Regions from separate parts of the Gilvimarinus sp. 1_MG-2023 genome, predicted to be linked through region 2. Evidence: predicted binding sites of a transcription regulator. Region 2 holds the regulator's gene; each other region holds the start of a gene.
What was found. Region 2 encodes PhoB, which activates phosphate uptake and scavenging genes when phosphate is short. Its sites were predicted from a motif close to TGTCATAAANNTGTAACA; they were not measured.
Positions count from the first base shown of each region.

Region 1 (5,566 bases), on a different contig from region 2:
CGCGGCCCCAGTACCGGCAACATCAAATAAGGCCCATTTGGGACACCCCATTTAGCCAGCGTTTGACCAAAGTCCTCGCCCTCGGTGCGCGGTATTCCCATATGGGAAGCCACGTCAAACAACCCGGCAACCCCCAAAGTGGTGTTAATTAAAAAGCGCCCGGTATCTTTACCGGCACGGCCAAACTTGCCTTGTAAGATGCTGTTAAACACATTGGGGACTTCCTTCAGGTTGCCAAAAAAGTTACCCACACCCAACTGAACCGGCTCGGGGGTTATCGTCTCATACCCCACCGCAACCGGACGGACAACGTAGGTATCGGCGACATCGTTAAAAGCGAAAATAGCGCGATTGAAGCCCTCCCACGGATCCCTTTCATCCGAAGCTTGCGCCATAGGCGCGAGTATCGCCAACATCCAACATGTCATTACTATTCGTAGAGAGTTCACGGTGTTTTCCTATTGATGCCGGAGAAACGAAAGTGTGCCCAGGCGCCCTTTCGCTGAATGAAGAAACGTCCACATAGTAGCGAATTCACTAGAAGACTGTCCAGAGTGTCGATACGCAGAGGAATTTACCCGTGGGGGGTTAAGTGTTATTGCGAGGTGCAATGATACTCAACTGTCAGCACTAAGCCATCTGAGCCGTACTGAACGAGCTGACGCTGTATCTCGGCTTTTAAGGGTTGGCAAAGTTGGGCCGCACGCTGCAGTAGCTGAAACCGCTGCTGGGTATAGCCCAACCCGTCGCTAACCGGAGTACTCGCCAGACGAGCAGAGTGTGCCGGCTGAGCTTGAGCTTGAGTGTCTGGCGCAGGGGCCGATGACGATGCTTGCTGTTGCGAGGGCTCTTTGTCCTGCGCCTGAGTTCGGCCCGACAACAACTTATTTAGGCCTTGGTCACTGTAATCGCAGTCGCCGATACGATTGACCGCATCAAAACTATCGGCCAAGTCCACCGCCGGCTCGCACGGCTCTTGTGCCAGAGCCGTTAGCGACCAGACGCTTAGCCATATAAGCCCGCAAACCAAGCAATAGCGCTTGAGCACTAAAACTTCATCTCCATACCGACACCGACGTAGTCATCATCCCGACCGTTGTCATCTTCATTGTGAGTGGCATAGACAAAGGCTTTGGTCGATTTGCTGAGTTTATAATCACCGCCGACACTTAAGGTTTCGCGACCTTCTTTTTCGATATCAGACTGGCCGTATTGACTCTTAAGAATCCACTTATCGGTCAGTTTCCACTGTACCGAGCCGAAGTAACCATCGCCGTCGCCCGTCTCCCCATCGAAAGACTCGTACAGTGCCCCGAGCTGAACACTACCCAAAGTGTAGGCCCCTACCAAACGGTATAAATCGGTAGCGCCTTTATTGTCTTCTACATCCTGATCAATGGCAGCCGCCAGATATAGTGCATCTTGTTTATACGCCAGCGACGCCGACACGCCGGCATCGCTATCAGTCTCTTCCGTGATGTAAGCGACTTTAGCGGTAAAGGGCCCGATGGAGCCCGGAGAGACATACTGCACAATATTCTTAACCCGGTTGTCACCGGTAACAATATTTTTAATGTCACCCTCAAGGTTATCAAACAGATCCACTTTGCCCTGAGCTTTCTTGGTCGGCGTATCAAAATTACCGGCCATTAATGTGCCCGCGGAGGTTTTAAGCCCAAGATAGATATTGCGCTGGGTAAAGGTTTGGCCCGAGCTGTCGCCATCATCGATCTCGGTTCCGTATTCGAACTGATAGATCACCTCGATCCCTTCGCTGATTTCTTCACTGCCCATCACACCGATTCGCGAAGCGTTACTGACCAGCTGCAGCTCGGACTCCCCGCTCTCATCGGCATGCTGTAAAGCAACATTGCCCTTACCATAGACAGTGACAGCCTGAGTAGGCTGCGCCAATGAAACAGCCAAAAGACCCAGAGCCAGAAAATGACGTTGCATTTGATTTCCTCTTTCGGCACCAAATGACAAATTGGTGACTATTTGATGAACCTAAGATGACATATTAATGACAGCGCGTATCTTGCTTGCCAATTATTACAATTATATTACAGAAATCAGAGTTCATTAGATTTATTCAATAGCGGGATTTTGGCGCCACATAATTTATGTTTCACACATTAATATAGAAGGTAAATCAAGGGTTTGCCCGATTTCCTACTCAATAGTAGCGGCCCAAGAGGGAAATTTATATGGCTCGAGGCCAGAGAATATCGCACTGATAAAGCTGCTCCAGCAGATCAGAGCCAAACTTTAACAACTGGGAAGGCGTGGGATGCTGCATTTCATCAACCAGTTGCAACAGTGCTTCACGTCCGGTGCGCTCACCGCTTTGCAACAACTTAATCAAGCGAATAGTGACCGCATTGCTCAACATAAACGCCACCTTATCGGACCTGTCGCGGTAAACCAGCAAAAAAGTGGGGGCTTCGGGAGGGGTTTCCGGCTGGTAATCGGGCCCGATCTGATGCACCGGGTAGCGATAACTCAAACACCAAAGCAGTGGTGACACCTCCAACACCTGCTCCAGCAATTGAGCGTGCACAGGCTTGGCGGGTAACTCTCCAGGCGCCACATCCAGGGCCAGCTCCACCCACTCGTAGTGGGCTAACTCCAGCATAAAATCGGGGTAACGCCCACTGGGCTCGAACTCCCGCTGCAAGAATTGTAAAAACTCTTGGCTGATTTCCAAAAAGTAGGGGCTGAGGCTGCGGTGATGGCGCACAAAATCCCGAACCAAAGCGTGCCAGAGCTCATCGTTCAGTATGTCTCTTAATACCGGAAATCCACCGGCAATAAAACCTTCGATGTTGTTGTAAATTAAATCCCGATAGATGGCCACGCGGCGGTCTTCCATACCCGCCGGTGCTAGATGTTGCCCGGGGTCGCGCAAATGATCACTCAGCGTTTGCTGCACTTGTTGAAAATCACTCACGCACAAGCTCTCCATGTGTCCTGTCGGTTGCGCTTAGGTAAGGCGCTTGAATACGACGAATCTCGGCCACTTCTTGCAGCAGTACGGGCATAGGTGGAATATTAAAGTCTCGCTCCAGCAAGGTGGCTACTGGGCCTGCCTGCTGATAGAACGTATCTAGCAACTGCCAGGCTTCTCGCTCAACGGGGGCGCCATGGGTATCAACCCGCAGATCTTCGGCTTCGTGGTAGTGACCGGCAATATGGGCGTAGGCGACTCGCTCCAAGGGCAGTGAATGCAAAAATTGCCGGGCATCGTAACCGTGGTTAACACTGTTGACGATGATATTATTAACATCCAACAACAGGCTGCAATCGGCTTTTGTCAGCACTAGGTTAATAAAGTCGCTTTCCGACATTTCTGCCCCCGGCGCACAATAATAGGAGGCATTTTCAATGGCGATACGCTGGCCGAGAATATCCTGCGCTCGTAGTATACGTTCGGCTACATAACCGGCCGCTTTTTCGGTAAAGGGAATGGGTAAAAGATCATACAACTGACCATCATCACTGCAAAAGCTTAAATGCTCAGAATAGCCGTGGATGCCGTGCTCGCGCATAAAGTGCTTAACGGCGTAGAGTAACTCTTCGTTCAGTGGGTCGCGCGAGCCGATAGAGAGCGACAAACCGTGGCAAACAAAGGGGAAGCGTTCGGTATAGCGACGAAACTGTTTACCAAGCCGCCCACCTACCCCAATCCAATTCTCAGGCGCCACCTCCATAAAGGCGATATCCGCTGTATCGGTCTCGGCCAGAGGCGTTAATAAGTTCCGGCGCAGGCCCAAGCCCGCGCCGGTAATGTCAAAGTGATGACCAGACATTAGTGACCGCAGGTGCCTTCTTTGTCGGCTTTTTCACCACCACATTTACCTTCTGTGTCGGCTTTAGCTTCACCACATTTGCCTTCGCCGCATTTACCTTCGCTCTCAGCTTTCTCTTCGCCGCATTTGCCTTCACGGTCGGCTTTCTCTTCCCCGCACTTACCTTCACCACACTTGCCCTCGGCATCGGCTAATTTATAGCCCGACTGCAGAGTCTCGGCGGCAAAAGGGTTTTCAGCAGCCGTCGCTACCGAGGTCATTGCGGCACTTGCCATAAACGCTGCGCCAACCGCAGCTGCCATAGGGGCTTTAAAGTTTTTATTCATTTGACCATCTCCATGTATTTAAAGGGTTCGTGCTGCAGCTCAAACCGACATCCTGTATGAGCTGCACACTGACTATAGAGGATCAAAGAGGAAAATTGTTACAACTCGCCCACGGTTTTATAAAATAAGCTCTCGTTTTTGCCTCAAAAGGCAAGCGGCTAGGTGCCAATCTCTTGCCAGAGCTTGTTGAGGCGCTTACCAGAAACGGGCAAGCGAGTCTTTAACGTCTGAGCAAATAGTGACACGCGCAGCTCTTCAATCGACCAGCGATACTGCGCCAAGAGCGGATTTTCGTGCAATTGGTAGTCGCCATTTTTGCTCAGGTATTCCTCTAAGCGACCCTCGTGCACCTCGATTTCCGCCATTTGCACTCGGTCTTTCTGGGCGTTAAGCACAATTTTTTCCAGCCGCACCTGTATCGCCTCAAGGTAGCGTGGGTACTGGCAAAACCAGTCGTAAGGAGTATTAAAGACTATTTTTGGATAAAACAGCCCATCCAACTGGCGACTGACATCACCGGCCGCGAGTGCCATGGTCAGTGCATTTTTACTCTGTTTTAACTGCTTTTTAATCGCCACCACCCGCGCCAGCGATTGAACTAAAATATCCGCTAACGCTTGGCTTCGCTCTACCAGCTCTGGCTTTACCTTAGCAACGGCAGCGGCAAAAGCTTGCTCATCTCGGGGCAGCTCGCCGCCTGCCAGCCCCAGCTGGCAGGCGGCGGCCATGCAAATATCGTCAACCACGGCATCGCGTTTGCCCAGCTGCACCACCGTTAGCCCCAGCTCTTTACCTTTCAGTAGCTCTTTGTTGAGGTACTTAACCGTCTCGCGGCACTCCAGTAAAATTAGCCGACTGACACCTGCCAATGATTGGTAATGCGCTTGGCGCGGATTATCCAGCACTTCCATTGCGGCGGAATCGGCTTTGTCCACCAACGCCGGGTAGGCTCTGATACTGATACCTTTTCGTTTCAGCTCAACCGTTTCCGGCAATTGTAAGTCCCACTGGGTAATCCCTTCGCGGGTCATATCATCGGCGGCGTCGCGTATATTGCTTTGCACTTTTTCTTTGTAGCTTGCCCGCAACTCGGATAGATCGCGACTGGCAGCGATGGCTTTGCCACGATCATCCACCACCCGAATATTGAAGCGGAAAAAATCTTCTATATTCGCCTGCTGCCAGTCGGATTCTTTAACCTCTACCAGAGTTTGGCGTTTTAACTGATGCGACAGCGCCTCAATTAGGGGGACATTATCCACCGCCATAGCACTGAGCGCTTTGTCCACCACATCAGGCACGGGCACAAAGTGTTTGCGCAGCGATTTTGGCAAGCTCTTTAATAAATCGATGCACTTGTCGCGCAACATGCCCGGCACCAGCCAATCCAATCGATGCTCTGGCAACTCGTGTAACAAGCTCATGGGGACA
Region 1 covers NZ_JAUOSC010000008.1:78,039-83,604, forward strand. Annotated here, with positions in the region: gene Q4563_RS10720 (MlaA family lipoprotein) at 1-449, opposite strand, end outside; gene Q4563_RS10725 (hypothetical protein) at 596-1,048, opposite strand; gene Q4563_RS10730 (porin) at 1,048-1,956, opposite strand; gene Q4563_RS10735 (HvfC family RiPP maturation protein) at 2,204-2,950, opposite strand; gene Q4563_RS10740 (HvfB family MNIO-type RiPP peptide maturase) at 2,943-3,809, opposite strand; gene Q4563_RS10745 (HvfA family oxazolone/thioamide-modified RiPP metallophore) at 3,809-4,135, opposite strand; gene hrpA (ATP-dependent RNA helicase HrpA) at 4,294-5,566, opposite strand, start outside.
Region 1: the regulator PhoB is predicted to act here: its motif matches at 2,051-2,068, upstream of Q4563_RS10730 (porin).

Region 2 (5,566 bases):
AGGGTGCCGTCGTCGGTCATATCCAAGTGTTGTTGTGGTTTATTGCCGGGGCCCCAAGACCAAGGCATAAAGCCAATGTCAAATTCCAAAGCTGTCTTAATAATGGCTCGATAGGGAATTTCCCCACCGTCGGTGTCGTCCCAGCGGTTGCCAAATTCGCCAATAATAAGGGGTAACCCGGCTTCTACCGATTGTATGATTTCTTGGCGTACGCGCTCGGCGTCGTAACCCCACATCTTTGGCCACCACATATGCACCGATAGCAGAATATTATTCTGTGGGTCAGCGGCCAGTAGGTCTGGGGCGGCAGTTTGCAGAGCGTCAATATCTTTGCCCCACCCCGGCGCATCTATCATGAGTGGAGTTTTATACCCAGCGCTGCGCAACTGTTGTATGGCTTGAGTGTAGCCGTCTATGTATTGCTTCAGGGCAGCCATATCGCCTGCGTTGTTGCCAATATTGACAATGGTATAGGCTTGGTGGCGGGCGACGGTGGCCACAATGTCGGGGCGCAGCCAGTAGTCCACCAGTCCCGTAAGGGTTGACCAGTCGCCATTGGCGTCGTGCACCTCGACAATGGGGAATAATCGTTGCTCGCGGGCATTGCGCAAAACCGTATCCAATTCTTCGGCGGTGCCCTCAACCGTCCAGATAAGTCGCACACTGTTGGCTCCTGTTTTGGCGATCTCGGCAAAGCTCGACAAGCCCGTGCGGTCCATTCGATACACCATGCGGTTGGGGCCCATTAAGACGACGCGCTCGCCACAGGGGGTATAGACAAACCGCTCCTGCACGTTTAGGTGGGTAGCATAGGCCGGCCAAATGGCCAGACAGAGGGCTGTGGTGATCAGAAATCTTCGCATAAAGACTCAATGGTCGGTTAAGTGCCCGCTCGGTCAGTGATTGTCCGGTCGCTATGACCGAATTTATTATTATCTGCCTGACAAAGCAAATGCCTTGGGTTTGTTTGGCCCCGTTCAGGGAAACGCCAATGGGGTTGCAGCTAGTGTAGCGCGAAGTGGGTTATTTGTCCCTAGGCCGCAGGCCGGTGCGGCCATCGTTAGCAGGAAGAATACAGGTGAATACACTGCCTTTACCCACTTCACTGTGAATCTGCAGCTCGGCATCGTGCCGGAGCAAAACATGTTTCACAATGGCAAGGCCAAGGCCGGTGCCGCCGGTTTTACTGTTGCGACTGGCATCCACACGATAAAAACGCTCTGTTAAGTGCGGGATATGTTTAGATTCAAACCCCGCTCCGTTGTCGGTGACCGAAAAATAGATATGCGGGCCGCTGCGCCATAAGCGCATGGCGATTGCGCCTTGTTCAGGGGTGTATTTGACCGCGTTAATGACCAAATTGGAAAAAGCACTGTGCAGTTCTTTTTCGGTGCCGACGACACTGAGCTCTGGCGTCATATCCAGAGTAATGGTTTGCTGTTTGTCGGAGGCCAACACCATGGCTTCGGCTTTGATCGTCTGCAATAGAGGTCCAAGTTCCAGCCGCTTCTGGTTAAAGCCGGTGTCTGTGGTTTCGAGCTTGGAGAGCATAATCAGATCGTTAATCAGCAGTGACATGCGTTTCGATTGCTGCTGCATTTGTTCAAATGGCCGGCTCCAGGCGGGGGTGGTATTGTTGTCGGCCATGGTTTCGAGGTAGCCGCTAATCACCGTTAACGGGGTTCGTAATTCGTGCGACACATTGGCGACAAAATCCTTGCGCATCTGCTCCAAATGGAAAATCTGAGTAATGTCGCGCACAACGATAAGGCGTTCATTCTTACCAAAACGGGTGATTTGAAACTGCAGTCGCTTATCGGGAAAGCGTGGCGAGGGAATATCCAGCGGCTCGCTATAATCACCTTGCTCAAAGTGATCGACAAAACGTGGATCGCGTATAAAATTCACCACTGACTGGCCCTGATCGGAGTTGTAAAACCCAAGCAGTCGCTGCGCGGCTGGGTTCCACCAGTCTAGCTGGCCACGCCAGTCGAGTAATATCACCCCGTCCTTTAGGGCGGAGGTGGTTTCCTGAACACGGTTGATCACCGCTTGCAGATTGTTTTTTTCGCGCTTCTGGCGGCGCTGTAGGTGATAGATAGCGTCAAAAACCTCCCCCCAAAGTCCGGTGGACTCGGGAGGCTGACTTTTGCGCTTGCCTTGCAGCCAAATACTCAGACGCAGCATTTGCCAGAGGTTCCAACCTGTGTACCAAGCGGTGGCAAGCAGCAGTGTGATGGCTAATTGATCGACCAGCAGACCGATAATAGACGCCATCGCAATCAACAGCAGCAGGCGTTTAACTTCGGCGTGAAATCCTTGCAACAAATGATAACCTTACTGACGGGGCAGCTCTGTGTGGCGCGGGTTTACGAGCCGCGATTATTAGCCGACCTTAGTGGAAAATCGATAGCCTGTACCGCGTACGGTCTGTACCAGGTTTTCGTGTTGATCTACGGTTAACGCTTTGCGCAGACGACGAATATGGACATCGACCGTGCGCTCTTCCACGTAAACATTACCACCCCACACGTGATCCAACAATTGGCCGCGGGTATAAGCTCGCTCTTGATGGGTCAGAAAAAATTGCAACAGCCGAAACTCGGTAGGCCCCATATCCACTTCGCGCTCATTGATGGTGACGCGATGGCTGGCGGGATCCAGGCACAACCCCTGAACCTTAATGGGTTTGCCGCTGGATTGGGGGTCGGTGCGGCGCAAAACTGCTTTGAGGCGTGCTACCAGTTCGCGTGGAGAGAAAGGCTTGGTGATGTAATCATCGGCACCCACTTCCAACCCCTGAATTTTATTATCTTCCTCGCCTTTAGCGGTCAGCATAATAATGGGAATGTTAGCGGTGACCTCATCGCGCTTTAACCGGCGCGCCAACTCAATACCACTGGTGCCGGGCATCATCCAGTCCAATAATATGAGATCGGGTTTTTCATCCACAATCAGGCCGTGAGCATCCTGTGCGTTACTGGCCTCTAGGCAGCGGTATTCCGCCATTTCCAGAGCGATACGCAGCATATCGCGAATGGCGGATTCGTCATCAACGATGAGAATGGTACGACTTGTCATAGTGCCTGCCTGTGATCCATTAAAATACGGAAAGATAAAATCTCAATGTCGGAACGGTCATTAATGACCAAGGTGCGTTAACCGACGGCGCAAGCGTATTTAATGTATTAATTGTTGCATATTTATGACAGTAACGGGATCGATTTGCCACAATGTGGTGTTTTCTATAAAGGTAGCTGACCGGCAATGATGCCTAGCAGTATGGCCAGCTGTGCCCAGTGGTTGTTTAAGAACGCTTTAAAGCACTGGCTGCGTTGACGATACCGAATCAGTCGCTGCTGGTAAATAAACAGGGCGCTCGCCGTGGCAACGCCAAGATAATAAAGTGCATTGAGCTCAAATCGAGGGGCCATCATTAACAGGCCACCCACGACTAGAATTTGCAAGGTGGCGGTAATCAGTCGATCTTGCTCGCCAAATAAGACGGCTGTGGATTTGATGCCTATTTGAATATCATCATCCCGATCCACCATAGCGTAAAAAGTATCGTAGACCATGGTCCAGATAACCACAGTGAAGTACACCAGCCAGGCCTCTACCGGCACCGTTTCTTGCACGCTGGCAAAGGCCATGGGAATACTCCAGGCAAACGCTGCTCCCAATATCAGTTGTGGCAAATGGGTATAGCGCTTCATAAAGGGGTAAACACTGGCGAGAACGAGTGCGCCGACGGCCAGCAACATCGTTAATGTATTGGTCAGTAATACTAAAATGATGGCAATAAACACCAGCGCAGCGAAGCCTGCCCAGGCTTCACTTAGTTGCAGCTGGCCGAGAGCCAGAGGTCGGTCTTGAGTGCGCTTTACATGACCATCCAATTTGCGGTCGGCAATATCGTTAATGATACAGCCAGCCGAGCGCATTACGATTGCCCCCAAGCTAAATATGATCAGCAGGTCAATTCTCGGCGTCCCATCACTGGCCAACCAGAGCGCCCATAGAGTGGGCCATAACACCAACAACCAGCCAATCGGACGATTGAGCCTTGTTAATTGCACGAACAGCATCAGTCGGTTACGCATTTAGTCTGTCCTGGTCAGAGTGTGTTCAAAGGCGGGCAGAAAAATCTCGCTCACCAGTAGTTTCTTGTTGTGCAAAGTAAACACCGAGCGGCGGCCCCAAAGTGCGCTTGAGCCCTGTAACGCCTCGGGCACCAACCCAGTTGGGGGCAGCAGTGCCAATTGTAACGCTGAGCGGCCCAGCTGAGCATGGCTAAATAAATAGCCACCTAGGGGGCGGCGGCCCAAATGGCGAAGATGTTTGAGTGGTCCCTTAAGGCTGGTGGCGGGAAATAAGCTGCGGGCAAACACCCAGGGCTGCTGTTGTGGCCCGCGCAGTATCACCTCGCGCACCAAGCATGCACTATGCGGGGCAATACCCAAAGTGTTGGCCTCGCTCAAGCTTGGCCTGCCCCACCCCTGTTGCACTATGTGCACACTGATTGGCTTGCCGCCCAGTTGGTTTAAGCGGGCGGTCAGGGAGCTCGGGTCGGTCAGCCAAGAGCGAAGATGACTGGGTAGTTGAAAACAGCGACCTGTGTTTTGCCACAGCCCAAATCCGCCCCGTCGCAAAGGGTATAAGCGCGATATTAAGTGGCGACAATCGGTGGCATACAGAGACAACACAAACCCCAGCAAAGCTCAGTGACAACGGCGGCTATTCTAACAGCCCCTGTTACTGGCGTGATAGCGTTGTATGCTTTACCGCGGGCTTAGGCCTTGGTTTAATGGCGCATCGTTTACATCAATGGGGTTTAGGTGTGAATAATAATGGAGAATTATAAAAAATGCCGGCTGGCTATAGAAGAAGAGTCCAATACTTATGAAAAGAGCAGAGTGGGTCGTGGTCAATGGTGCAGTTATCGGGTTAACGCCTATCGCGGCGAACGAGCTAGTTGGCAAAGCTGGGCCTCTATTGGGTTCCCGCTGTGCCGGGCATTGTGACTTTTAAGGTCAGTCACCGAATCGATCGCCATCCGCGTACCGGTGATATTATTCAGGTGCCAGATTGGCACACTATTACATATCGGCCTGTGCATACTTTGCGCAGCGCAGTTCAGGAGTTATTTCTGTGAGTTTAACAAAACGAATACTTATCGCCATGGTGCTCGGCATCTTGTCCGGGCTCGGTTTAAATGCACTGTCGGGCGGGGCGGACAACAGCTGGGTTCAAGTCTTTTTAGTGGATGGTGTGTTTGACGCGGTGGGTAGTATTTTTATTGCCTCGCTGAAATTATTGGTTGTGCCATTGGTATTTGTGTCGCTGGTGTGTGGCACCTCGGCGCTCGGAAATCATGCCCGCATGGGCTCATTGGCGATCAAAACCATTGGTCTGTATTTGATCACTACCGCTATTGCGATCAGTCTAGCCATTACGGTAGCCACTTTAATAGCCCCGGGGGAGGGCATTGAACCGGACGTTACGTCGGTAGCGATTACCCCTCAAGCACCGTCAATCAAAGAGACGTTGGTCAATATCTTTCCCG
Region 2 covers NZ_JAUOSC010000011.1:42,789-48,354, forward strand. Annotated here, with positions in the region: gene Q4563_RS12265 (cellulase family glycosylhydrolase) at 1-863, opposite strand, end outside; gene phoR (phosphate regulon sensor histidine kinase PhoR) at 1,024-2,328, opposite strand; gene phoB (phosphate regulon transcriptional regulator PhoB) at 2,386-3,081, opposite strand; gene ubiA (4-hydroxybenzoate octaprenyltransferase) at 3,246-4,103, opposite strand; gene Q4563_RS12285 (chorismate--pyruvate lyase family protein) at 4,104-4,703, opposite strand; gene Q4563_RS23630 (HU family DNA-binding protein) at 5,021-5,155, shown strand; gene Q4563_RS12290 (dicarboxylate/amino acid:cation symporter) at 5,152-5,566, shown strand, end outside.

Region 3 (5,566 bases), on a different contig from region 2:
GCTCAGAGCGTGAAGCTCGGGGGCAATTACTAAAGTCGCTGGCCTCTGAGCCTGTGAATGACTTTAAAACCATTCCCTTTGTCAGTGGTCATCGGCGTGAAATGTGGAAGCACAATTGTCTTGCGCTTGGGTTGGCGTCGGGCTTTTTAGAGCCACTCGAGGCAACATCAATTCATTTAATTACCCGCGGTGTAGAGTTATTTCTGCGCTATTTCCCTAATGCCGATTGCCATCGCGCGTTGGTGCGTGAGTACAACCGAAAAATCAGTGCCGATTATGAAGAGGTGCGCGACTTCCTTATGTTGCACTACTGTGCAACAGATCGGCAAGACACGCCATTTTGGCGTTACTGCCGACAATTACCGATGCCTGATTCATTGGCCGAGCGATTAGAATTGTTTCGTGCATCGGGTAATGTGGGGCAAACCCGCGATGAATTATTTCGGCCTAGTAGTTGGCAGTCGGTCTTTGAAGGTATGGGAGTTCGCCCCCAAAATCACAGCGCGCGGGTGAATCAGCTTAATTTACAAGAGTTAAAGCAAGCGCTATCGCTGGACAAGCATGCAATTCGCGCGATGGTGGCTACCTTGCCCAAGCATGAGCAAAGCCTAGGTTAATCAACAGCGGAGCTGAGCCGGGGATGGTGACGTAATGAGTCGGCTAAGAAGAGGGGGTATTATTTTTTAGAGTAGGCCACTGTGCGCGCATCGCACGCGCACAGTGGCTGTTAGCGTATTAAGTATTTTTTAAAGGCTTGTACTTAACGCGCTTAGGCTGCGCGTCTTGCCCTTTACGCTTGACGAAGTCTTCGTGGTAATCGGTGTAGTTACCTTCAAAGAACACCACCTCGGACTCGCCTTCATAGGCAATAATATGCGTGGCGATACGGTCGAGGAACCAGCGATCGTGCGAGATCACCATGACACAGCCGGGGAAGGCGAGAATAGCATCTTCCAGTGCGCGCAGGGTTTCAACGTCCAGGTCGTTGGAGGGTTCATCCAGCAACAGAACGTTGGCACCTTGCTTGAGTGTGTTGGCCAGGTGTAAGCGGCCGCGCTCACCACCGGATAGCTCGCCCACGCGTTTTTGCTGGTCGGAGCCTTTAAAGTTAAAACGGCCCACGTAGGAGCGAGAGCTAACTTCGTAAGTGCCGATGCGCAGAATATCCTGCCCGTCAGAAATTGCCTCCCACACGGTTTGTTTGTCGTCGAGGTTTTCGCGGCTCTGCTCGACATAGGCAACTTGTACCGTATCACCTAAGGTGACGGTGCCACTGTCGGGCTGCTCGGTGCCGGCAATCATACGGAACAGGGTCGATTTACCCGCGCCGTTGCCACCGACAATACCGACCACAGCACCCTTAGGAATGCTCATGGTGACGTCGTCAATCAATAAGCGGTCGCCATAACCTTTGCTGACGTGCTCCAGTTCTATGACTTTATCGCCTAGGCGCTCGCCCGGTGGAATATAAATTTCATTGGTTTCGTTGCGGGTTTGGAATTCCTGGCTTTGCAGTTCATCAAAACGGGCCAGACGTGCCTTGCTTTTAGCCTGGCGCCCCTTCGGGTTTTGACGTACCCATTCCAATTCGGCTTTTAACGCTTTTTGACGGGCCGCTTCGCCGCGCTCTTCTTGCGCTAAGCGGGCTTCTTTTTGCTCCAGCCAAGTGGAATAGTTGCCTTCATAGGGAATACCATGGCCGCGATCCAGCTCTAAAATCCAGCCCGCTGCGTTATCGAGGAAGTAGCGGTCGTGGGTGATGGCGACCACAGTACCGGTAAAGCTTTGCAGGAATTGCTCTAGCCAGTGCACGCTTTCGGCATCCAGGTGGTTGGTTGGCTCGTCCAGCAGCAGCATGTCGGGGCGCGATAACAGCAACCGGCAAAGTGCAACGCGGCGGCGTTCACCACCGGACAGCTTAGTGACATCGGCATCCCAGGGCGGCAGACGCAGTGCATCGGCGGCTATTTCCAACGTGTTATCTAAGTTGTGTGCATCCCAGGCCTGGATAATATCTTCACAGCGCGCCTGTTTTTTTGCCAATTCATCAAAGTCGGCATCGGGCTCGGCGTAATCGGCGTAAATTTGTTCCAGCGCGGCCAGGGCGTCTACCGCTTCGCGAACACCGTCTTCAACATTGCCGCGAACATCTTTTTCCGGGTCCAGTGCGGGTTCCTGTGGTAAATAGCCAATTTTGATATCGGGCATGGGGCGGGCTTCACCGTTATATTCGGTGTCGACGCCCGCCATGATACGCAGCAGGGTGGATTTACCGGAGCCGTTCAAACCCAATACGCCGATTTTGGCGCCGGGGAAAAAGGACAGGGAGATGTCTTTTAAGATTTCGCGCTTGGGCGGTACTACCTTGCCGACGCGATTCATGGTGTATACGTACTGTGCCATTTGTCTGTGCCTCGTGCCTGCCGCAGGGAGCTGTGAATTGCGGTCGATTAGCGATAAAACGCGCAAGTTACCGAAAGGCGAAGGGCTTTTCAATCTTTTGTCGATTTAAGGCTCTAAAAGAGGGAAAAGGAGCAAAGCAGCGTTAAAAATGCCCCAAGTTAGATCATGCTGCAGGAAACATACAGCCGAACGAAACCTCGCCACAAACCTGTAACAATCGCTCGTTAGGCTCTGGCCGACCCGTTCATTCGATAACAGGAGCTAACAATGAAAAAGAGTTTTCCGTACATACTAGCCGCATGCTCGGCTTTGGCTTTAGTCGGTTGTGGCAGCGATAGCGACGATGACGATAATGGCAACCCCGATCCCGGCACGCCGGTGGTCGAAACCCCTTCGTCTATAGCGCTAAGCCTGGTGGGGCGCTACAGCACTGGTCAGTTCGACGAGTCGGCCGCCGAAATTCCCGCTTACGATGCCGCGAGCCAACGCCTGTTTGTTGTCAATGCCGAAAAAGGCATGATCGATGTGCTGGATATGTCTGACCCAGCCGCCCCCGTCTTTATTGATACACTCGATGGTGGCAGTGTCGTTACCGATGGCGAGGTAAACTCCGTCGCCGTGCACGACGGGCTGGTGGCACTTGCCATCGAGGCCGATACCAAAACCGATAATGGCGCTATAGCCTTGTTTAACGCGGCAGACTTGAGCCTTATTTCGAGCGTTGCTGTCGGCGCCCAACCCGATATGGTGACTTTTACCCCCGACGGTAACTATGTATTGGCGGCCAATGAAGGTGAGCCGAGCGATGACTATCAGGTCGATCCTGAAGGCTCTATTGCTGTTATCGATGTAAGTGACAACGCCAACCCCGTTGTTGCTACCGCCGACTTTAACGCATTCAATGGTGACAAGGCGTCTCTTGTTGCCGATGGTGTTCGCATCTTCGGCCCCGGTGCCAGTGTTGCGCAAGATCTGGAACCTGAATACATTGCCGTATCTTCTGACAGCGCTACGGCTTGGGCTGTATTGCAAGAAAATAACGCTATTGCCCGCATCGACATCGCCTCGGCAACCGTTGAGTCAATCGCATCGCTCGGTTACAAAGATCATGGGGTAGAGGCGAATAACTTTAGTTCAGGCAACTTAATGGATGTCAGTGACGAAGGTACCGTAGAGGTGAAGGCTTGGCCGGGTGTACGCGGCTTATACCTACCCGATGCGATGGCCTCGTATGAAGTTGAAGGCACAACTTACTTGGTGACCGCCAATGAAGGTGATGCCCGTGCCTGGGGTGAAGACGATGATGATTACTGGGCCGGCGATGCCAGCAAAGGTTTTGTCGAAGAGTTTCGCGTTAAACACCTAGTGCACAGCGATGGTTTTGATCGCCGCGCCGACGACGACTTACCGCCGCAGCTGCGCGAGCTGGCTGCCGGTGGCTTACTCAATCACGACACCTTCGCATACTGCGGCGCAGAGGCAGGTGATGCCGGTGATTGCCGCGATGATGAGGTGTTGGGTCGATTGGGTATTACCTGGACCATGGGCTATCGTCAAAATGCCGACGGCACGCCAGTTATGTTCGACGCTGACGGTAACGAAGATGCTGCGGGTGACCGCATGATGTACGACAATCTGTACAGCTACGGTGCGCGTTCTTTCTCTATCTGGGATGAAGACGGCGGTCTGATTTGGGATTCTGGCGATATGATGGAGCAATATCTCGCTGGTGATGATTGTATGCTGGGTTCGGCGCGCGATATTCCCTGTAAAGATTTCTTCAACAGTGCCCACGACGAAGGCGACCAGCTCGATAGTCGTTCCGATGCCAAGGGTCCAGAGCCAGAAGGCGTTGCACTCGGCACTATCGGTGACAAAACACTTGCCTTTATCGGGTTGGAGCGTATGGGCGGTATTATGGTGTTCGATATCACCGACCCAGAAGTGCCCGCGTTTATGGATTACTTTAACACCCGCGATGACTGGATGACCGAAGACGCTGAAAGCGTACTCGATACCATTGGTGATTTGGGTCCCGAAGGTCTGGTGTTTATTTCTGCCGAAGACTCACCAACCGACGAGGCTTTGCTGGTTGTTGGTTTTGAGGTTAGTGGTACTACCGTGGTGTATCAAATCGATCAAATGTTTGAATAATATTTGGTACAGCGAGATAAAAAAGGCGCCTATATTTAGGCGCCTTTTTTTTGTTGCCAATTTGTAGGGGGTGGTTCATTTCGGCTTATAATGGCCGAAACAATCAATAAAAGGGCGTAAAATAATGAAGAAAAATGGATGGTTAATGGCCGCAGGTGTATTGACGGCCGGAGCCGCATTAATGCATATCGCGATTATCTTTGGGGGCGCGCAATGGTATCGTTTTTTTGGCGCAGGTGAAAAAATGGCTCAAATGGCGGAGCAAGGTTTGGCTTACCCTGCACAACTCACAGGGGTGATTGCGTTGGTATTGTTTAGTTGGGCGCTGTATGGGTTCTCGGGGGCTGGAGCCATACCAAGGTTGCCCTTTATGCGCGCCGCCTTGGGGTTGATTAGCTTTGTATTTCTGCTGCGTGGGTTGTTTGGTGTTTATGCTGTATTGTTTTTCAATACGCCGTTTATTCAAGGCTTAGGGCACAGCCAGATGTTTTTACTGGTTTCCTCCGCGATATGCCTGCTGTACGGGTTGTGCTATGCCATAGGTACTTGGCAGGTGTGGACGCGACTGTCACCGCCAAAATAGTATTAGCAATTTAGCTCGAAGGTGGCTGCTCTTCTTCGTGGTTTTTTATCTTGGCGCCGGCTTTAATGGCGGCGCTCTCTATCAAAGCCCCCACCTTTAACGGTTTGCGTACGCAGCGAATGCAAGGATGAATGTCGTCTTCTTCGTTTAACACCAGTAAAACCCAGCCCAGCGAGAATACATGCCAGGGCACATCGTTAATGATGTAAATGTTAGTGATATCTTTTAATGCTAATGCCGTTGGTTCAGCACCCAGCAGGCCACCGGCCACTACCATCTCTTCATCTGTTAATGTATAGCGCGTCGTGTAGGCGTCCATCATAAAACCCACCATAATGGCGAACCCCGCAGCACTTAACAGAGGGTGAATGGGAAATAGGGCCAGAGTACACAGGGCAATAAAAAAATAGGGGTATAAATACACCA
Region 3 covers NZ_JAUOSC010000002.1:279,211-284,776, reverse strand. Annotated here, with positions in the region: gene Q4563_RS04090 (tryptophan halogenase family protein) at 1-617, shown strand, start outside; gene ettA (energy-dependent translational throttle protein EttA) at 736-2,403, opposite strand; gene Q4563_RS04080 (choice-of-anchor I family protein) at 2,671-4,557, shown strand; gene Q4563_RS04075 (hypothetical protein) at 4,682-5,140, shown strand; gene Q4563_RS04070 (hypothetical protein) at 5,151-5,566, opposite strand, start outside.
Region 3: the regulator PhoB is predicted to act here: its motif matches at 2,602-2,619, upstream of Q4563_RS04080 (choice-of-anchor I family protein).

Region 4 (5,566 bases), on a different contig from region 2:
AGTGATCATTACAGTCATCGAGTACGCATTGTACTGGCTGAAAAAGGTGTTTCAGTAGATACAGTGGAAGTGGATACCGATAGTAAGCCCCGTGAGTTGGCGGATTTAAACCCCTATAATTCACTGCCTACATTGGTGGATCGAGACTTATCGCTCTATGAGTCGAAAGTTATCATGGAATACTTGGACGAGCGCTTTCCGCACCCGCCATTGCTACCTGTTTATCCGGTTGCACGGGCGCAGAGCCGTCTTTGGATGTATCGGTTAGAGCGCGATTGGGCGCCCAAAGTCGATGCAATATTGCAAGACCCTAACGGTACTAACTCCGACAAAGTTCGTAAGGACCTGCTGGATAGCCTGTTAAGTATTGCGCCGATCTTTAGTGAAATGCCATTCTTTATGAGTGACGAATTCACTATTGTCGACTGCTGTTTGGGGCCTATCTTGTGGCGCTTGGAAATGCTCGGGGTCGCTATACCGAATACCCGCCAAAGTCAGCCTTTAACGCAGTATATGGAGCGCTTGTTCAGTCGCGACTCTTTCCAGCAGAGCCTAACCGAAGCCGAGCGAGAGATGCGCGCAGCGGCTTAAATTCGTGGCAGCTAACCCTGCCCTTTGTAAACAGAGGTATTGATATGTCCATGAGTTCCAGACGCCCGTATATGCTTCGTGCACTTTACGAGTGGATCGTGGATAACAGTTGTACACCCTATGTTTTGGTCAATGCCAAAGCCACCGGGGTGGAGGTGCCTCTGGAGCATGTGAATAAAGATGGGCAAATTGTACTCAATATATCGCCTACCTCGGTAGTGGATTTGGATTTAGGTTTGGAGAGTGTGTCGTTCTCGGCGCGCTTTGGCGGTGTGCCTCGCGATTTATTTATTCCTATTTACGCGGTTTTGGGAATTTATGCCCGAGAAAATGGCCAAGGAATAGTTTTTGAGGCCGAGCCCGAACCACCCACACCACCTGAACCTACCCAGCCGGAAGGTGATAGTGATGCGAAACGACCCAGCTTACGGGTAGTGAAGTAACAAAAGGCGCTTAGGCGCCTTTTTTGTTTGTGATATATATTTTTCTCTATTTAAAAGCGACAGTTATATAGCGATTTCTTATTTGTTGCTGTTGCACAGCCCTTGTTATCTTTGACCTACAGACAGTGTTTCGAATAATAAGAACGACCGAAGTAGGAGTAGTAATTATGGCAATGTTCCAACACACCTTGGGTATTTTCACCAACCCTGACCGCGAGTGGCAACGTATTCGCAGTGAAGAGCAGAGCTTCTTTCGTGTCTATTGGACCCACGTACCTCTGTTAGCTCTAATACCGGTTATTTGCGCCTATTTTGGTGTGACTCAACAGGGGTGGAGTATTGGCAATGGCGGTGTGGTCAAGCTGACCTCTGACAGTGCGCTGATCCTGTGTGGCTTTGCGTATCTTGCCCAATTGGCTGCCGTCTATATTCTGGGAGAGTACATCAACTGGATGAGTCAGAGCTTTGGCGTATCGGATGAGCCCAATAAGCGTCACTATGAGGGCACCGCACTGGCAGTGTATTCCGCCGCTCCGATGATGCTGGCGGGCGTGGTTCTGCTATGGCCGGAACTGTGGCTGGTAGCGGGCGTTTTCATTGCGGCAGCATGTTACTCCATTTATTTGATTTATGAGGGTATTCCTATCTTGATGAATATCCCCCAGGAGCGCGGCTTTATCTACGCCAGCTCTGTTATTACCGTTGGCTTGGTGCTGGCTATCGTGGTGATGGTAGCCACCGTTATTGTCTGGGCTTCAGGCATGGGACCAATCTATGTAAGTTGATGCATTTTTAGAACGACAAATTCTATATGCGACTTAAAAGCGGCTCCGGCCGCTTTTTTGTTGACCCTGCAATAGTAACTGCTGGTTAGGGTTACCGGAATGTGACAGTTTCTTTACCGGCTGTCACATAACTGTCATAAACCCTCGATAGAGTGCGCCCAATGACCAAGTGGACTCAACCGAGGAATCATCCATGAACGTAAAAACATTCATCAAGAGCTTGACGGTAGCCGCTTCGCTGACCTGTGCGCCAGTGTTTGCCGATGTAGACCCCAACTTAGAAGATTACCAAACCACCTCCGGTATCTCGGGCAACATCAGCAGTATCGGTTCCGATACCCTGAATAACCTGATGACCCTGTGGGCGGAAGAGTTCGCCAAATTTTACCCTAACGTCAATATTCAAATTCAAGGTGCTGGTTCATCGACCGCTCCCCCCGCACTGACCGAAGGCACTGCCAACTTTGGCCCGATGAGCCGCGAAATGAAAAGCTCAGAGATTCAGTCCTTTGAGGCGCACTTCGGTTACAAGCCCACCGCTGTGCCCGTTGCAATCGATGTGGTTGCGGTTTACGTAAACAAAGACAACCCGATTGAAGGGTTGACCATGGCTCAGGTGGATGCCATTTTTTCTGCGACGCGCAGCTGTGGTCACAATGAGGATATTACCCGCTGGGGGCAGGTTGGCCTGGAAGGCAATTGGGAGAACCGCGATTTTACAATTTACAGCCGCAACGCGGTGTCAGGTACTTACGGCTACTTTAAAGATATCGCCCTGTGTGGTGGAGACTTTAAGGCCAGCATCAACGAGCAACCGGGCTCGGCCTCTGTCGTTCAGGGCGTGAGTGAATCGATTAACGGCATTGGTTACTCGGGTATTGGTTATGTGACTTCTAGTGTACGTGCCTTGCCTCTGGCCGCCGAAGAAGGCATGCCTTATGCGCCAGCGGACGCCGAGCACTCGGCCGATGGCAGCTACCCAATGGCGCGCTTCCTCTACGTTTACATTAACAAGCACCCCAACCGCGATCTCGACCCTATGCAAGCGGAGTTCCTGAAAATGGTGACTTCTAAGCAAGGGCAAGAGGTTGTTGTACGCGACGGTTATATCCCATTACCAGCCGCTGTTGCAGAGCGTGTTCACAAAGAGTTAGGCCTGTAATTTACAGCTTGCCAGACGTCTAATAATGCGCCTCCGGGCGCATTATTACTTTGTAACAAAAATGTCATAAATCGTTGCTACGATCGCCGCCGATGGCAAAGTAAACGCGGCGTACCACGTCTAAACATCCGGTCAACATAATCAGGAACCAGACTATGAGCGAGACATCTCCCGCTGTGAACGGGACAGAGAGTCTGATGCCAAGTGCCAGTGAAAGGGCTAGGCTGCGAAACGTGAGGCGCCTTAAGGATAGTATATCCAAATGGGGCATCACGACAGCGGGCTTGGCGGTTGTAGGTGCTCTCGGCCTAATCTTTTTCTACTTATTTTCCGAAGTCTTTCCCCTGATGAAAGACGCCGATGTGAACGTGATTGAGAGTTATCCGGTCAGTCAGGTGAGCAGCGCCGACAATCGCCATATGGTGTTGGAGCGCTACGAGCAGATTGGCGCCTCTCTAACCAGCGCTGGCAGCGTCGAGTTTTTTGCCGCCGACCAAGGTAAGACCATGTCCCGCACGCAGTTACCTCTGCCGGCGGGTGCGAAGGTTACCAGTGTGGGTACCAGTACACCCAATGAACGCCTGGCGGCTTACGGCTTATCCAGCGGTGAAATGCTCGTAACGCGCATTGACTACTCACTGTCCTATCCCAACGATCAGCGCAAAATTACCCCAGAAGTGGTGTTCCCTCTAGGAGAGGCGCCTATCGCACTGGACCCGCAAGGGCAGAGTTTGCGCGCTGTGGCCGTGCAAGCCACCGGACGCGGACATGTGCTGGCCGGTATTACGGCAGATAATCGTATTCAACTGGGGGTCTACACCAGCCGAACGAATATGATCACAGGCAAAGTAAGTACTAGCGGTAAAGTCTATACGCTGCCCAGACTCCCCAATGGTGCTCAGGCCCAAATAATTCAGGTCGATAAGACTGCGCGCCATCTGTTGGTGGCCGATGACAGCGCGCAAGTACATTTGTTTTCTGTGGAAAAGCCTGCTGTAGCGACGCTTACCGGGTCGGTGGCAACCGAGCGTGGTCAGATAACGGCAATGGAGTTTTTGGTGGGCACAGGTTCGGTCGTGATTGGCACCGAAGAGGGCAGTGTCAGTCAGTGGCTTTTGGTGCGCAACCCGAACAATATTTATCACTTACTACCTACTCGCGACTTTGACAGCTTGCCCGGCGCGATCACTACCATAGCGCCGGAATATACACGCCGCGGGTTTTTGGTGGGTGACAGTGAGGGCTACCTGGGTATTTACCACGGCACGGCTGCGCGCACCCTGTTAGTTGAACAGGTGGCCGATGCGCCGATTGAGCAGTTAGCGATTTCGCCTATTAACGGCAAAATGCTGATTCTCGATCAAGCGGGGTTGGTTCAAGTGACCGAGCTGTGGAACGAGCACCCAGAAATATCTTTCAGTTCGCTCTGGCAAAAAGTGTGGTACGAGGGTCGGTCCGAGCCCGAGTATGTTTGGCAGGCATCGTCGGGTGGCGATGAGTTCGAACCCAAAATGAGTTTGGTGCCCTTGTCCATTGGCACATTAAAAGCCGCACTGTTTGCCATGCTGTTCGCCATTCCGCTAGGCATTATGGGTGCACTATACACCGCATATTTTATGACGCCGAAAATGCGTGGCTTGGTTAAACCGACCATTGAAATTATGGAAGCCCTGCCTACGGTTATTTTGGGTTTCTTGGCCGGTCTGTGGTTGGCGCCATTTTTGGAAAATCATTTACCGGCTGTGTTCAGTGTGCTGATCCTAATGCCGCTGATGATGGTGATGGTTGGCTACGGTTGGTCGCATTTGCCCCAATCGATTCGTCACCGCGTCTCCGACGGTTGGGAAGCAGCCATCTTGATTGTTCCCATTTTGCTTACCGGTTGGTTCTGCGTGGCCATATCGCCGCACATCGAGGTGTGGTTCTTCGACGGCAGTATGCGCCAGTGGTTTACCAACAACGGCATCAACTACGACCAGCGCAACGCTCTGGTGGTGGGGATTGCCATGGGCTTTGCTGTTATTCCAACCATTTTCTCAATCGCTGAGGATGCCGTTTTTAACGTGCCGCGTCACCTCACTCAAGGTTCACTGGCGCTGGGCGCGACCCGTTGGCAAACCGTTATTGGGGTTGTTTTACCGACCGCGAGCCCGGGTATTTTTTCCGCCGTTATGATGGGTTTTGGTCGCGCCGTGGGTGAAACCATGATTGTACTGATGGCGACGGGTAACAGCCCGGTGGTTAACTTCAATATCTTTGAAGGGATGCGCACTCTGTCGGCTAATGTCGCCGTAGAGCTGCCAGAAACTGCCGTTGACAGTACACACTTTAGGGTGCTGTTTTTGGCCTCGCTGGTGCTCTTGGCGTTGACCTTTGTTGTTAACACCTGTGCCGAAATTATTCGCCAGCGCTTACGCAAGCGCTATAGCAACCTGTAAGTAGAGGCGATCACGAAATGAAAAATTGGATGAAAAGTGGTGCCCCCTGGATTTGGCTTAATGGCGGTGCGGTGGCTTTGTGTATTGTGATGGTGGTCGGCCTGCTCGGGTTGATTGCCATTCGCGGTTTCGGTCATTTTTGGCCGG
Region 4 covers NZ_JAUOSC010000003.1:184,329-189,894, reverse strand. Annotated here, with positions in the region: gene Q4563_RS06340 (glutathione S-transferase N-terminal domain-containing protein) at 1-591, shown strand, start outside; gene Q4563_RS06335 (ClpXP protease specificity-enhancing factor) at 636-1,034, shown strand; gene Q4563_RS06330 (Yip1 family protein) at 1,202-1,819, shown strand; gene Q4563_RS06325 (PstS family phosphate ABC transporter substrate-binding protein) at 2,013-2,981, shown strand; gene Q4563_RS06320 (ABC transporter permease subunit) at 3,215-5,419, shown strand; gene pstA (phosphate ABC transporter permease PstA) at 5,437-5,566, shown strand, end outside.
Region 4: the regulator PhoB is predicted to act here: its motif matches at 3,033-3,050, upstream of Q4563_RS06320 (ABC transporter permease subunit).